DNA from 3 places in the Stutzerimonas sp. R40042 genome. Region 3 is predicted to be linked to each of the others. Evidence: predicted binding sites of a transcription regulator. Region 3 holds the regulator's gene; each other region holds the start of a gene.
The links. Region 3 encodes LexA, which represses DNA repair genes until DNA is damaged. Its sites were predicted from a motif close to CTGTNTNNNNANACAG; they were not measured.
Positions count from the first base shown of each region.

Region 1: the regulator LexA is predicted to act here: its motif matches at 1,481-1,496, upstream of imuA (translesion DNA synthesis-associated protein ImuA).
Region 2: the regulator LexA is predicted to act here: its motif matches at 2,207-2,222, upstream of recN (DNA repair protein RecN).

Region 1 is NZ_CP113258.1:2,686,849-2,690,980, forward strand. It holds gene mtnA (S-methyl-5-thioribose-1-phosphate isomerase) at 101-1,177, opposite strand; gene imuA (translesion DNA synthesis-associated protein ImuA) at 1,517-2,134, shown strand; gene OUY36_RS12605 (Y-family DNA polymerase) at 2,143-3,555, shown strand; gene OUY36_RS12610 (error-prone DNA polymerase) at 3,552-4,132, shown strand, end outside.
Region 2 is NZ_CP113258.1:3,736,691-3,740,822, reverse strand. It holds gene fur (ferric iron uptake transcriptional regulator) at 44-448, shown strand; gene recN (DNA repair protein RecN) at 510-2,183, opposite strand; gene grpE (nucleotide exchange factor GrpE) at 2,384-2,953, shown strand; gene dnaK (molecular chaperone DnaK) at 3,052-4,132, shown strand, end outside.
Region 3 is NZ_CP113258.1:1,869,917-1,874,048, forward strand. It holds gene OUY36_RS08955 (DMT family transporter) at 1-779, opposite strand, end outside; gene OUY36_RS08960 (hypothetical protein) at 987-1,223, shown strand; gene sulA (SOS-induced cell division inhibitor SulA) at 1,293-1,772, opposite strand; gene lexA (transcriptional repressor LexA) at 1,783-2,391, opposite strand; gene OUY36_RS08975 (TetR/AcrR family transcriptional regulator) at 2,592-3,299, shown strand; gene OUY36_RS08980 (L,D-transpeptidase) at 3,339-3,863, shown strand; gene nagZ (beta-N-acetylhexosaminidase) at 3,878-4,132, shown strand, end outside.

The DNA of each region.
Region 1 (4,132 bases), 820 kb from region 3:
ATAAGCGCGGGATGGTAACACAGACGGCGGCTATAAGCTGAGCCTTGCGCACGGCTGCGGCTTGTCTGCATGGCCCGCTCGCGCGCCGATCGATTCAGGTTCAATGCAAGCGTTTGCGGCTCATCAAATCGGCCATCTTCGCTGCGGTCGGGCGCTCGACCACCCCTTTCTCGGTGACGATGACATCAATGAGATCAGCCGGTGTTACATCGAACACTGGATTGAATGCCTCGACATCAGCTGCGAAACGCCGGCCATTGACCTCGAGCAGCTCGCTGCCGGCACGCTCCTCGAGGGGAATCTCGTCGCCGCTTTCCAGCGTCATGTCGATAGATGAGCTCGGCGCCACCACCATGAAACGCACGCCGTGGTGCATCGCTAGAACCGCGAGCTGGTAGGTACCGATCTTGTTCGCCACATCGCCATTGGCGGCGATGCAATCGGCTCCGACGACCACCCAGGAGATCCCCCGCGTCTTCATCAGATGGGCCGCGGCCGAATCGACGTTCAGCGTGGTCGGCACGCCATCGCCCAGCAATTCCCAGGCGGTCAGGCGGGAGCCCTGCAGCCAGGGACGGGTCTCGTCGACGTAGACGCGCTCCACCAACCCATCGAGATGCGCCGCGCGGATGACACCGAGCGCGGTACCGAAACCACCGGTCGCCAGGGCACCGGTGTTGCAGTGAGTAAGCAGGTTCTGCGGATTGCCCTGATGGCGACGAATGAGATCGACACCGAACTGCGCCATGGCCAGATTGGCCTCGCGATCGCTCTCATGTATCGAGATGGCCTGGGCCTCCAGCGCCGCGCAAGGATCCTCGCCTGGCTTGAGGCGTTCGAGACGTTCGCGCATTTGATTCAGCGCCCAGACCAGATTGACCGCCGTGGGACGCGATGCGGCAAGGATCGTGGCGTCTTCCTCCAGCGCCTGCCGCCAATCACCACCGGCCGCCATGCGCGTACGGGCAGCCAGGACCAGCGCATAGGCCGCACTGATGCCGATGGCAGGCGCGCCGCGCACGACCATGTCGCGAATGGCGTCAGCGACCGCAGCGGCAGAATCGCAACTGTGCCAGACCTCTTCGGTCGGCAGCTTGCGCTGATCGAGCAGGCTCAGGCGATCGCCATGCCACTCGATCGATTTCACCTTTTCCGCGGCCAGCAGGCGCTCGCGCATGGCATTTCCCTCGTTCAGCTTCGTCGAAGCAGAGCCCATGATGCGCCCCGCACAGCAAAGAAAAAGCCCGGATCGCGGGCGAACCGGGCTTCTATATCAAATATGCCGGGAAACAGCGGTGCGCCGCCTCGGCCGTCGCAACCCGGGCGCGAATGCTAATGCACTGATTTTCCAAGCACAAGCAACGCTACTGATACCTAGGCCACGCCGGTTCCAATCGAATAGCGGCGCGCGCCCTGACGCCAGATCGCCGAATGCGCGCGCCTATCCGGGTCAGCTTGACCAGTGCATGACAGCCTAATACTGTATCTATATACAGTATTTTTGGATGTTTCTTTCATGTCTTCCGTGGTCGCCCTAGACCGCCTGCTGGATGCACGTCGCATCTGGCGTGGCCAGGCCGTTGCATCCCCTAAGGCCACCCAACCGACCGGGCATGCCATGCTGGATGCGCTCCTGCCCGCTGGCGGCTGGCCGGATTCGGCGCTCAGCGAGATCCTTTTCGCAGCCCCCGGTATCGGCGAACTGCGCCTGCTGTGGCCGACCCTCGCCAGGCTGACCCGCGCCGGTGAACGTGTCGTGCTGGTCGCCCCACCCCATCGCCTCTGCCCCCAGGCCTGGCTTGCGGCTGGAGTGGATCTGCGCCATCTGGTCATCGTCCAGGCCAAGGACCGCGATGCCTTGTGGAGCGCCGAACAGTGCCTGCGCTCCGGCAGTTGCGCCGCCGTGCTGTGCTGGCCGCGACAGGCCGATGACCGCGCTCTGCGGCGACTGCAGATAGCCGCCGAAACCGGCCAGACCCTGGCCTTTGCCTATCGCCCGCTGCGCGAAGCGGAAAATCCGTCGCCTGCGGCATTGCGCCTGACCCTCGAGGCACAGCCGGTGCAGTTGCGTGTCATCAAGTGCCGCGGTGGCCTGGCTCCGGCCCGGTCGCTACCGGCCAGCGCTTGGCAATAGGTGTGACGATGCTCTGGGCCTGCATTCTGCTGCCGCAACTGGCCATGGACGGCATCCTGCGCCACCGCGACGATGCCGCCGCACCACTGGTTCTACTCGCCGGCCCGCCACAGCGCCGCGTGCTGCAGGCCGTCAACACCGCCGCCCGCAAGCTCGGCCTCAAGCCAGGGCAATCGCTGGTCGCAGCCCAGGCATTGACCCACGACTTCGTCACCGCCGATTACGACCCGCTGGTGATCGAACGCTGGCAGCAGTTCCTGGCGGCCTGGGGTTACGGCTACAGTGCCCAGGTCAGCCTGCACTACCCGCGCTGCTTGCTGCTGGAGGTGCATTCCAGCCTCGGCCTGTTCGGCCCCTGGCCACGATTCGAGACGCGCCTGCGCGACGAGCTCACGGCCCTGGGCTTCCGCCACCGCATCACCCTGGCACCCAACCCGGCGGCCGCGCGCATCCTTGCCAATGCCCACGACGGGCTGGCCGTAACCGATACAGCCACGCTGCATCAGGCGCTCGGGGTACTGCCGATAGAGCGCCTCGGCCTGCCCCGTGAAGTCAGCACATCGCTGGTACGCATGGGCCTGCGCCATCTTCATCAACTGCTCGCCCTGCCGCGCGACAGCCTGGCCAGACGCTTTCCGGCCGAAGTGCTGGCCCAGCTCGACACCCTGCTCGGGCATCGGCCGCTGCCTCTGGAGTTCTACCGCCCGCCGGATGTCTTCGACACCCGCATCGAACTGAATTTCGAGGTCGAGTCCCACCAGGCTCTGCTGTTTCCATTGCGCAGACTGACCGCAGACTTGGCCGCCTTTCTCGCCGGGCGGGACAGCGGCGTCCAGCGTTTCAGTCTGTACCTGGAACATCGCACCCTGCCCGACAGCGAGGTGCCGGTCGGCCTGCTCAGTACCGAACGCGAGCCCGCCATGCTGTTCGAACTGACCCGTGGCCGCCTCGAGCACCTGCAACTGCCGGCCCCCGTCCTGGCCGTGCGTCTGCTGGCTCGTGATCTGCCAGCCTTCACGCCGGCCCATCAGGCCTTGTTCGACGAGCGCCCGCAACAGAATGTGCCCTGGGAGCAACTGCGCGAACGCCTCCGCGCCCGACTGGGCGACAATGCCGTGGTCTCGCTAAGCGCACGAGCGGACCACCGCCCGGAATGCGCCTGGCGGGAAAACAGCCTCGCCCACACCGAGCCATTGCCTCACGTGGGGTTGCGCCCCGGCTGGCTGCTGAGCACCCCGCAGCCCTTACGCGAAGAGGGTCTGCTCACCCTGGCTGGCCCCGAGCGCATCGAGTCCGGCTGGTGGGATGGTGCCGACGCGCGGCGCGACTACTATCGGGTGCAAACCACTACCGGCCAACAGGGTTGGGCGTTTCGCGCCCTTACCGGCGGGCCGCTGCTGCTGCACGGCTGGTTCGCATGAACGCCGAATATGCCGAGCTGCACTGCCTGTCCAACTTCAGCTTCCAGCGGGGAGCATCCAGCGCGCGCGAACTCTTCGAGCGCGCCAAGCGCCAGGACTATGACGCTCTGGCGATCACCGATGAATGCAGCCTGGCCGGTATCGTGCGCGCCTGGCAGGCCTCGAAGGACACCGGTCTGCCGCTGATCATCGGCAGCGAGGTGCAGATCGAAGAGGGGCCCAAACTGGTCTTGCTGGTAGAAAACCTGATCGGCTACCAGGCCTTGTGCCAGCTGATCACCCGTGCCCGCCGGCGGACCGAAAAAGGTCGTTACCAGGCGCTGCGCAAAGACCTGAGCGAATGGTCGCTAGAGGGGCTGCTGGCGATCTGGCTGCCCGGCCACGATAGTGCCGACACCGAAGGTCGATGGCTGCTCGAGCACTTTCGCGATCGCCTCTGGCTCGGCATCGAACTGCATCGGGGGCCGGACGACGCGCTGCAGCTGCGGCAATCCCTGACCCAGGCTTCACGCCTGGGCATACCCGCCGTGGCCTGTGGCGACGTGCACATGCATGCCCGCGGTCGCCGGGCATTGCA
Region 2 (4,132 bases), 1.9 Mb from region 3:
TATTGAAGGAGGCTGCGAAACAGCAGCAGCGAGAAAGCCAACCATGGTTGAAAATAGCGAACTACGTAAAGCAGGTCTCAAGGTAACGCTGCCGCGGGTCAAGATCCTGCAGATGCTGGATACGACCGATCGCCGTCACATGAGTGCCGAGGACGTCTACAAGGCATTGATGGAAGCGGGCGAAGATGTCGGTCTGGCGACCGTCTACCGTGTGTTGACTCAGTTCGAGGCGGCCGGCCTGGTAGTTCGGCACAACTTCGATGGTGGTCATGCCGTCTTCGAGCTGGCCGATAGCGGGCATCACGACCACATGGTCTGCGTCGATACGGGCGATGTCATCGAGTTCTTCGACCAGGAAATCGAAAAACTGCAGAAAGAAATCGTCAAGCGTCACGGCTACGAGCTGGTGGATCACAACCTGGTGCTCTACGTGCGCAAGAAGGACTGAGCCTCAATAGATGTTGAAAAGGCGGCCATGGGCCGCCTTTTTTATGCCGCTCTGCCGGGCGTCAGGCCTGTGCGGAGGTGACCATCTGCCGGGCATGAGCCAAGGATTGTTCGGTCAGGTCGACGCCGCCGAGCATCCGTGCGATCTCCTCGACGCGTCCGGCCTGGTCCAGCTCGGCCACGGCCGTGCGGGTTTCATCGCTGCCGCGGGCCTTGTGCACGAACAGGTGGTGGTGTCCTTGCGCAGCCACCTGCGGCAGGTGCGTGACGGTCAAGACCTGGCCACGCTCGCCGAGGCGGCGCAGCAGCTGGCCGACGATTTCCGCGGTAGGGCCGCCGATGCCGACATCGACTTCGTCGAACACCAGCGTCGGCACGCGCGACGTTTGTGCCGTGATCACCTGGATCGCCAGGCTGATCCGTGACAGCTCGCCGCCCGACGCGACCTTGGCCAGCGGTCGCAGTGGCTGGCCAGGGTTGGCGCTGACCAGGAACTCCACCTGTTCCAGGCCGTAGGGTGTGTACTCGCCTTCGGCTGCCGGCTTGAGCTGTACGCTGAAGCGCCCGCCGGGCATGCCCAGGCGCTGGATTTCTGTCTCGACCGCGCTCGCCAGCTCTTCGGCGGCTGCCTGGCGGTTGCGGCTCAGTTCGCCGGCTTTCTCCTCGTAGTGGCGAGCGTAGGCCGCCAGCTCTTCGCCGAGGCGCTCGACCGCTTCGTCATCGGCATTCAGCCCTTCCAGTTCTTCCAGCAGCTGCTGGTGCAGGTTGGGCAGTTCGCTCGGCTGTACGCGGTGCTTGCGCGCCAGGGTGTAGATGGTGTCCAGGCGCTCCTCCAGCATCTGCTGGCGTTCCGGATCGGCGTCGAAATGGTCGACGAAGCGATTGAGCTCACCGATCGCCTCTTCGACCTGGATCTGCGCGCTGGCCAGCAGGTTGACCGCTTCGCTCAGCGCCTGCGGCTGATTCTGGAAGGCGGTCAGTCGCTGCAGGCTGCTGGTCAGGGCAGAGAGCACGTTGCCGGCATCGCTTTCGCTGCACAATTCCATGACCTGGCGGCAGGCGCCGAGCAGCTGTTCGGCGTTGGCCAGGTTCTTGTGTTCCTGTTCGAGCTGTTCCAGTTCGTTCTCGCCCAGCGCGAGATTCTCCAGCTCTTCCAGTTGATAGCTGAGCAGCTGGTGACGTGCGCGCTGCTCGTCGCTGCTGTTGCTCAGCCGCTCCAGGGTCTGGCGCGTCTGCCGCCAACGCTGCGCGGCCAATTGCACCTGGCGCGCCAGTTCCTGGCTGCCGCTGTATTCGTCGAGCAGGCGCCGGTGGGTGTCGGCCTTGAGCAGCGACTGGTGCTCGTGCTGGCTGTGGATATCGATCAGCAGTTCGCCCAGCGCCTTGAGGTCACCCTGCGGGCAGGGCGTGCCATTGATGTAGCCGCGCGAGCGGCCCTCGGCGGTGATCACCCGGCGCAGGATGCAAGGACCTTCGCTGTCCATGTCGCGTTCGGCCAGCCAGGCGCGGGCGTCGGGGATGTCGACCAGGTCGAAGCTGGCGAGGATGTCGGCCTTGTCCGCACCGATGCGCACCACGCTGCTGTCGGCCCGGTCGCCGAGGGTCAGGCCGAGGGCATCGAGCATGATCGACTTGCCCGCGCCGGTTTCACCGCTGATCACGCTCATGCCGCGTTTCAGCTCGAGGTCCAGATGTTCGACGATGGCGTAGTTGTGAACCGACAGATGAACCAGCATGGCAAGGCTCCCGATTTGCGTGGCTGGCTATTTATACAGTGGTTTTCCTGCCGCCCACAAGCGCGGGCGGATGAAAGTGCCGTTGCTCGTCATTTCGCCCGCTGCACATCGTCTCATGCCCTTGAAGCCGGTTTTCGCGCCCCCATATAGCGGCACAAGCGCGGGCTTGCTGCCCGCTGATCGTACTGAGAGGAGGACCCATGGCCGACGAGCAGAATCAGGATAACCAGAACCCGGAAACGCCAGAGCAATCGCAAGCGGACGTAGCCGAGGATCTGGCGGCCCGCGTGCAGTCGCTGGAGGAGCAGCTGGCGGCTGCGCAGGATCAGTCGCTGCGCGTGGCGGCAGAGCTGCAGAACATCCGCCGACGTGCCGAACAGGATGTGGAGAAGGCGCACAAGTTCGCGCTGGAAAAGTTCGCCGGTGACCTGCTGGCGGTTGCCGACAGCCTGGAGCGCGGCCTGGAGCTGTCGAATCCGGACGACGAGGCGGTCAAGCCGATGCGCGAAGGCGTCGAGCTGACCCTCAAGCTGCTGCTCGACACCTTGGCGCGCCATCAGCTGGAGCAGCTGGACCCGCATGGCGAGCCGTTCAACCCCGAGCATCACCAAGCCATGGCGATGGAGGAAAGCACCCACGTCGAGCCGGGCAGTGTGCTCAAGGTGTTCCAGAAAGGTTATCTGCTCAACGGCCGCCTGCTGCGTCCGGCGATGGTCGTGGTCAGCAAGGCGCCTGCCGACGCGCCGCCTTCGATCGATGAGAAGGCTTGAAATCGGCGTACCCAACCCCATCTGGTAGCCAAGCGTTTTTGTGTTACCCGCAGCCGGTAGACAGGCGCGGATCAATCGAAATTTGGAGAGCGAATTAAATGGGCAAGATCATCGGTATCGACCTGGGGACCACCAACTCCTGTGTCTCCATCATGGAAAACGGCAACGTCAAAGTCATCGAGAACGCCGAAGGCGGACGCACCACGCCGTCCATCATCGCCTACACCAACGATGGCGAGACGCTGGTCGGCCAGTCGGCCAAGCGCCAGGCAGTCACCAACCCGCAGAACACCCTGTACGCAGTCAAGCGTCTGATCGGTCGTCGCTTCGAAGAGGACGTCGTGCAGAAGGACATCAAGATGGTGCCCTACAGCATCGTCAAGGCCGATAACGGTGATGCCTGGGTGGAAGTGAAGGGTCAGAAGATGGCCCCTCCGCAGATTTCCGCTGAAGTGCTGAAAAAGATGAAGAAAACCGCCGAGGATTACCTGGGCGAGTCGGTCACCGAAGCGGTCATCACTGTGCCGGCCTACTTCAACGACAGCCAGCGTCAGGCCACCAAGGATGCCGGTCGCATCGCCGGTCTGGACGTCAAGCGCATCATCAACGAGCCGACCGCGGCTGCGCTGGCCTATGGCATGGACAAGGCCAAGGGCGACCACACCGTGATCGTCTATGACCTGGGTGGCGGTACCTTCGACGTGTCGGTGATCGAGATCGCCGAAGTCGACGGCGAGCACCAGTTCGAAGTGCTTGCCACCAATGGTGACACCTTCCTCGGTGGTGAAGACTTCGACATTCGCCTGATCGATTACCTCGTCGACGAGTTCAAGAAAGAAACCGGCATGAACCTCAAGGGTGACCCGCTGGCCATGCAGCGCCTGAAGGAAGCTGCCGAGAAGGCCAAGATCGAGCTGTCCTCGAGCCAGCAGACCGATGTCAACCTGCCGTACATCACCGCTGACGCGTCCGGTCCGAAGCACCTGAACGTGAAGATCTCCCGCGCCAAGCTGGAGTCGCTGGTCGAGGATCTGGTCGAGCGCACCATCGAGCCGTGCCGCATCGCGCTGAAGGATGCCGGCATCGATGTGTCGAAGATCAACGACGTGATCCTGGTCGGTGGTCAGACCCGCATGCCGCTGGTGCAGCAGAAAGTCGCCGAGTTCTTCGGCAAGGAAG
Region 3 (4,132 bases):
AGCAAAAGCGTTGTGGTCACCGCCTCGCCCAGCAGCACGGCACCGGCAACAGCCGAGAGTAGCGGAACGCTGAGCTGCACGCTGGCCGCCTGGATTGCCGCGAGGCCGGGCAGGGCGGCGTACCAGATAGCGTAACCGACCCCGGACGTCAGTGCCCCGGACAGCAGCGCGTAGATCACGCCGGGCCAGTCCCATGTCTGCTGGCCCAGCAAGAGCAGGCAGAGCAAGGCGGCCAACGGAACCGCCCGTAGAAAATTGCCCGCCGTGGCTGCAAGCGGTGTGGCGGTCCCTCGCCCGCGAAGCGAATAGACGCCCCAGGCGACGCCGGACAGGAGCATCAGCAGTGCGCCACCCAGGGGTGGGGTGCTGCTCCCCGGAAGTAACAGGATCACCAGTCCGGTCACCGCCAGCAGCAAGCCGACAAGCTGCCCGGCACTGAAGCGCTCGCCTCTCAGCAAGCCCCAGGCAAGCATGCTCAGCTGCACGGCACCGAACAGCAGCAGAGCGCCGGCGCCGGCGTCGAGGTCGATATAGGCGAAGGAAAAACAGGCCGCGTAGATGAACAGCGCCGCGGCATTGATCCAGTCACCACCTAGTGGTTGGTCGGTCCTGTCGAAGCGCAACAGCAGCCAGAGGGTGAGCGCCCCGGCGGCGATCCGCAGGCCGGTGAAGCTGGCCGGATCGATGGCGGTGTCCCGTAGCGCGATCCGGCAGAGGATCGAATTGCCGGCGAACGCCAGCATGGCCAGAGCGGTGAGCAGCAAGGTGCGGGTGGTCATGCACGATTCCTTGTCCCGGCGCAGAGATGCGCGCGCTTTTTTCAGCGCATGCTACGTTGCCGATCCGCCCGGGGCACGTCATTTTCTTGGACGGATTGCTCGATACATGTGTCCCGCAGCGCCCCCTCGTGGGTGGTCTGGAAAGCCAAAGGCTGCCCCGATCCCGGTCGGCTGTTACAATGGCCGCCTTTCACGCGGAGCTGATCCATGCCTACATCTTTTCTTGAAATCGTCGAGCTACCGGACGGGCGCATCGTGCTTCGTCGTGCCGAGGACGAAGAGGTGTTGGTCACGCTCGACTTTTCCGACGACGCCAAGCTCTTCCTGCAGGGGCAGCACGTGGAGATCGCCAAGGCGATGTTCAATGTGGGTGTTCAGATGGCGGGTCGGATGACGGAAGGCGATTTCGATCACGATGACGACGAGCCACGCGTTCTGCACTGAGCGCAGCTGCGGCGCCGCGGCGGTTCCACCATCGCTTCATGCCAGGCAGCACGTCCCTGTGCTTGCCACTCAACAACCCAGACGAATATTCAGGCTCTGCGCTTCGCCCAGACTGGCGGCGTTGCGCAGCTTGCTGCGTGTCGCGTCGTCGAGGTGGCCGAGCCAGCTGATGACGGTATGGCTGCAGCCGGACGCCAGTGCCTTGCACGCCAGTTCCAGCGCACCTTCTGCATTGCGCGGTTGCAGGAGGATGATGCGCTCGCGATTCAGGCCGCACTTGCGCAGGAAGTTCTGTGAAAGGAAGGCGGGCGGCGCGATCAGTGTCAGCCAGCGGCTGTCCGTCGCATCGCCGAGTTCGCGCAGGATCGGCGTGAGCAGCAGATGGCAGTGCTGGCTGCTGCCGCTGAGGCTCAACTCGCTCAGGTGATCCTTTTTCTCCTGCTCGGGTTTGCTGCGCGGTGCGAGGCTGCCGAAGGGGGCCAGGCTTTGTGCGATGACACCGTCGAACAGCGATAGCTGGGGCCGGGAAGTGCTGGTCTGGTACTGCATAACCTTCTCCTCAGCGGCGTATAACGCCGACACTCAAGCCTTCGATGACCAATTCCTGATGTTCGAGGTCGACTTCGATGGGGGCGAACTCCGGGTTCTCCGCCAGCAGCCAGACCTTCTTGCCGTCGCGCTTGAAACGCTTGACGGTCACCTCGTCGCCGACCCGCGCCACCACGATCTGGCCGTTGCGGGCCTCACGGGTGGTGTGTACGGCCAGCAGGTCGCCGTCGTAGATGCCGATGTCCTTCATGCTCATGCCGTGCACACGCAGCAGATAATCGGCGCGTGGATGGAAAAAGGCGGGGCTGATCTGGCAGGATTCCTCGACATGTTGCTGAGCCAGTATCGGGGCGCCGGCGGCGACGCGGCCTATGATCGGCAAGCCGGTTTCGGCGGGCGTGGGTTCGAAGTCGGGAATACGTATCCCGCGTGATGCGCCGGGCGTCATCTCGATAGCGCCTTTGCGGGCAAGCGCCTTGAGGTGCTCTTCGGCGGCATTGGGCGACTTGAAGCCGAGCTCCTGAGCGATCTCCGCGCGGGTTGGCGGGTAACCGTTGTCTTCCAGGCAGCGCTTGATGAAGGCGAGGATTTCCGTCTGGCGAGGCGTCAGCTTGATCATGTCTGTCTCTGTTCTTTTATACAGTGCCTGGGATTATATACAGTGCTTCGGCCTTGGCAATGAATGTTTCTCGGTGGCGTAGCCGGTGTGCGGCGCAGCGCGTCTGCGACAATGACGCTAGTGCCGCAAGGCGTTTCGTGGTTGACTTGCCGGTCGGTGAAACGTAAGTTTCAAACAGTTGTTTGTCTTTCGGAGGGGGCATGGCGCAGTCGGAAACAGTTGAGCGCATTCTTGATGCAGCGGAACAGCTGTTCGCGGAAAAAGGCTTCGCCGAAACCTCGCTTCGTCTGATCACCAGCAAGGCTGGGGTCAACCTGGCGGCGGTGAACTACCACTTCGGTTCGAAGAAGGCACTCATCCAGGCAGTGTTCTCGCGCTTCCTCGGGCCGTTCTGTGCCAGCCTGGAACGTGAGCTGGATCGCCGCGAGGCGCTCACCGACAAGAAGGACACGCTGGAGGAGCTGCTGGAAATCCTCGTCGAGCAGGCACTGGCGGTCAAGCCGCGCAGCGGCGACGACCTGTCGATCTTCATGCGGCTGCTTGGCTTGTCCTTCAGTCAGAGCCAGGGGCACCTGCGGCGCTACCTTGAAGACATGTACGGCAAGGTGTTTCGCCGCTACATGCTCAAGGTCCATGACGCCGCGCCGGCCATTCCGCCGATCGAGCTGTTCTGGCGTGTGCATTTCATGCTGGGGGCCGCGGCATTCAGCATGTCCGGTATCAAGGCGCTGCGTGCGATCTCCGAGAACGACTTCGGCGTCCGCACATCGATCGAACAGGTGATGCGCATGATGGTGCCATTCCTGGCCGCCGGCATGCGGGCCGACAGCGGCATCGATGACAGTACCCTGGCGGCGGCGCAACCCGTCGCGCGGCGCAACGCAGCGGCCATTCCGGCCAAGGCTTGAGCTACAAGGCTACCGGGGGATCGGCTAAGCTAGCCGCCCATGGCCTTTCTCGATCTTCTGCATATTTCCATCGCTGACCAGCAGCTCTACGGCTTTGCCGGTGGGCAGCTGCGTCTGCGCTTTCCCGTGTCCACCGCGCGTAACGGCGTCGGCGAACAGAATGGTTCCGGCTGTACGCCGCGCGGCGTGCATCAGGTGCGTGCGCGCATCGGCGACGGCCTACCCGAGGGGGCAGTGCTGCGCGGGCGGCGCTGGACCGGCGAAATCTGGTCGCCGGAGCTGCACGCGAGGTTCCCCGGACGCGACTGGATACTCACTCGCATCCTCTGGCTGAGCGGTTGCGAGCCGGGCGTCAACCGGATGGGGAAGGTCGATACCTTCCGCCGTTACATCTACATCCACGGCACGCCCGATTGCGAACCGATGGGTGTGCCGCTTTCCCACGGTTGCGTGCGTATGCGCAATGCCGATCTGCTGCAACTTTTTCCCAGGGTGTCGCCGCACTGTCCGGTGCACATCACCGAGGCACCTTGCCCAGGCTGGGCTGCCGCTGAACTCGAATAAGGATCTGCGTCTGTATGCACGGTTCATTGATGCTGGATATCGCCGGCACCTGGCTGACTGCCGAGGATCGGCAGCTGCTGCGCCAGCCCGAGGTGGGTGGGCTCATCCTGTTCGCTCGCAACATCGAATGCCCGCGCCAGGTGGACGAACTGTGCCGCGCGATTCGCGCCGTGCGCCCCGATCTGCTTCTGGCGGTGGATCAGGAGGGCGGCCGCGTGCAGCGGCTGCGCCAGGGTTTCGTGCGGCTTCCGGCGATGCGCGAGTTGGCC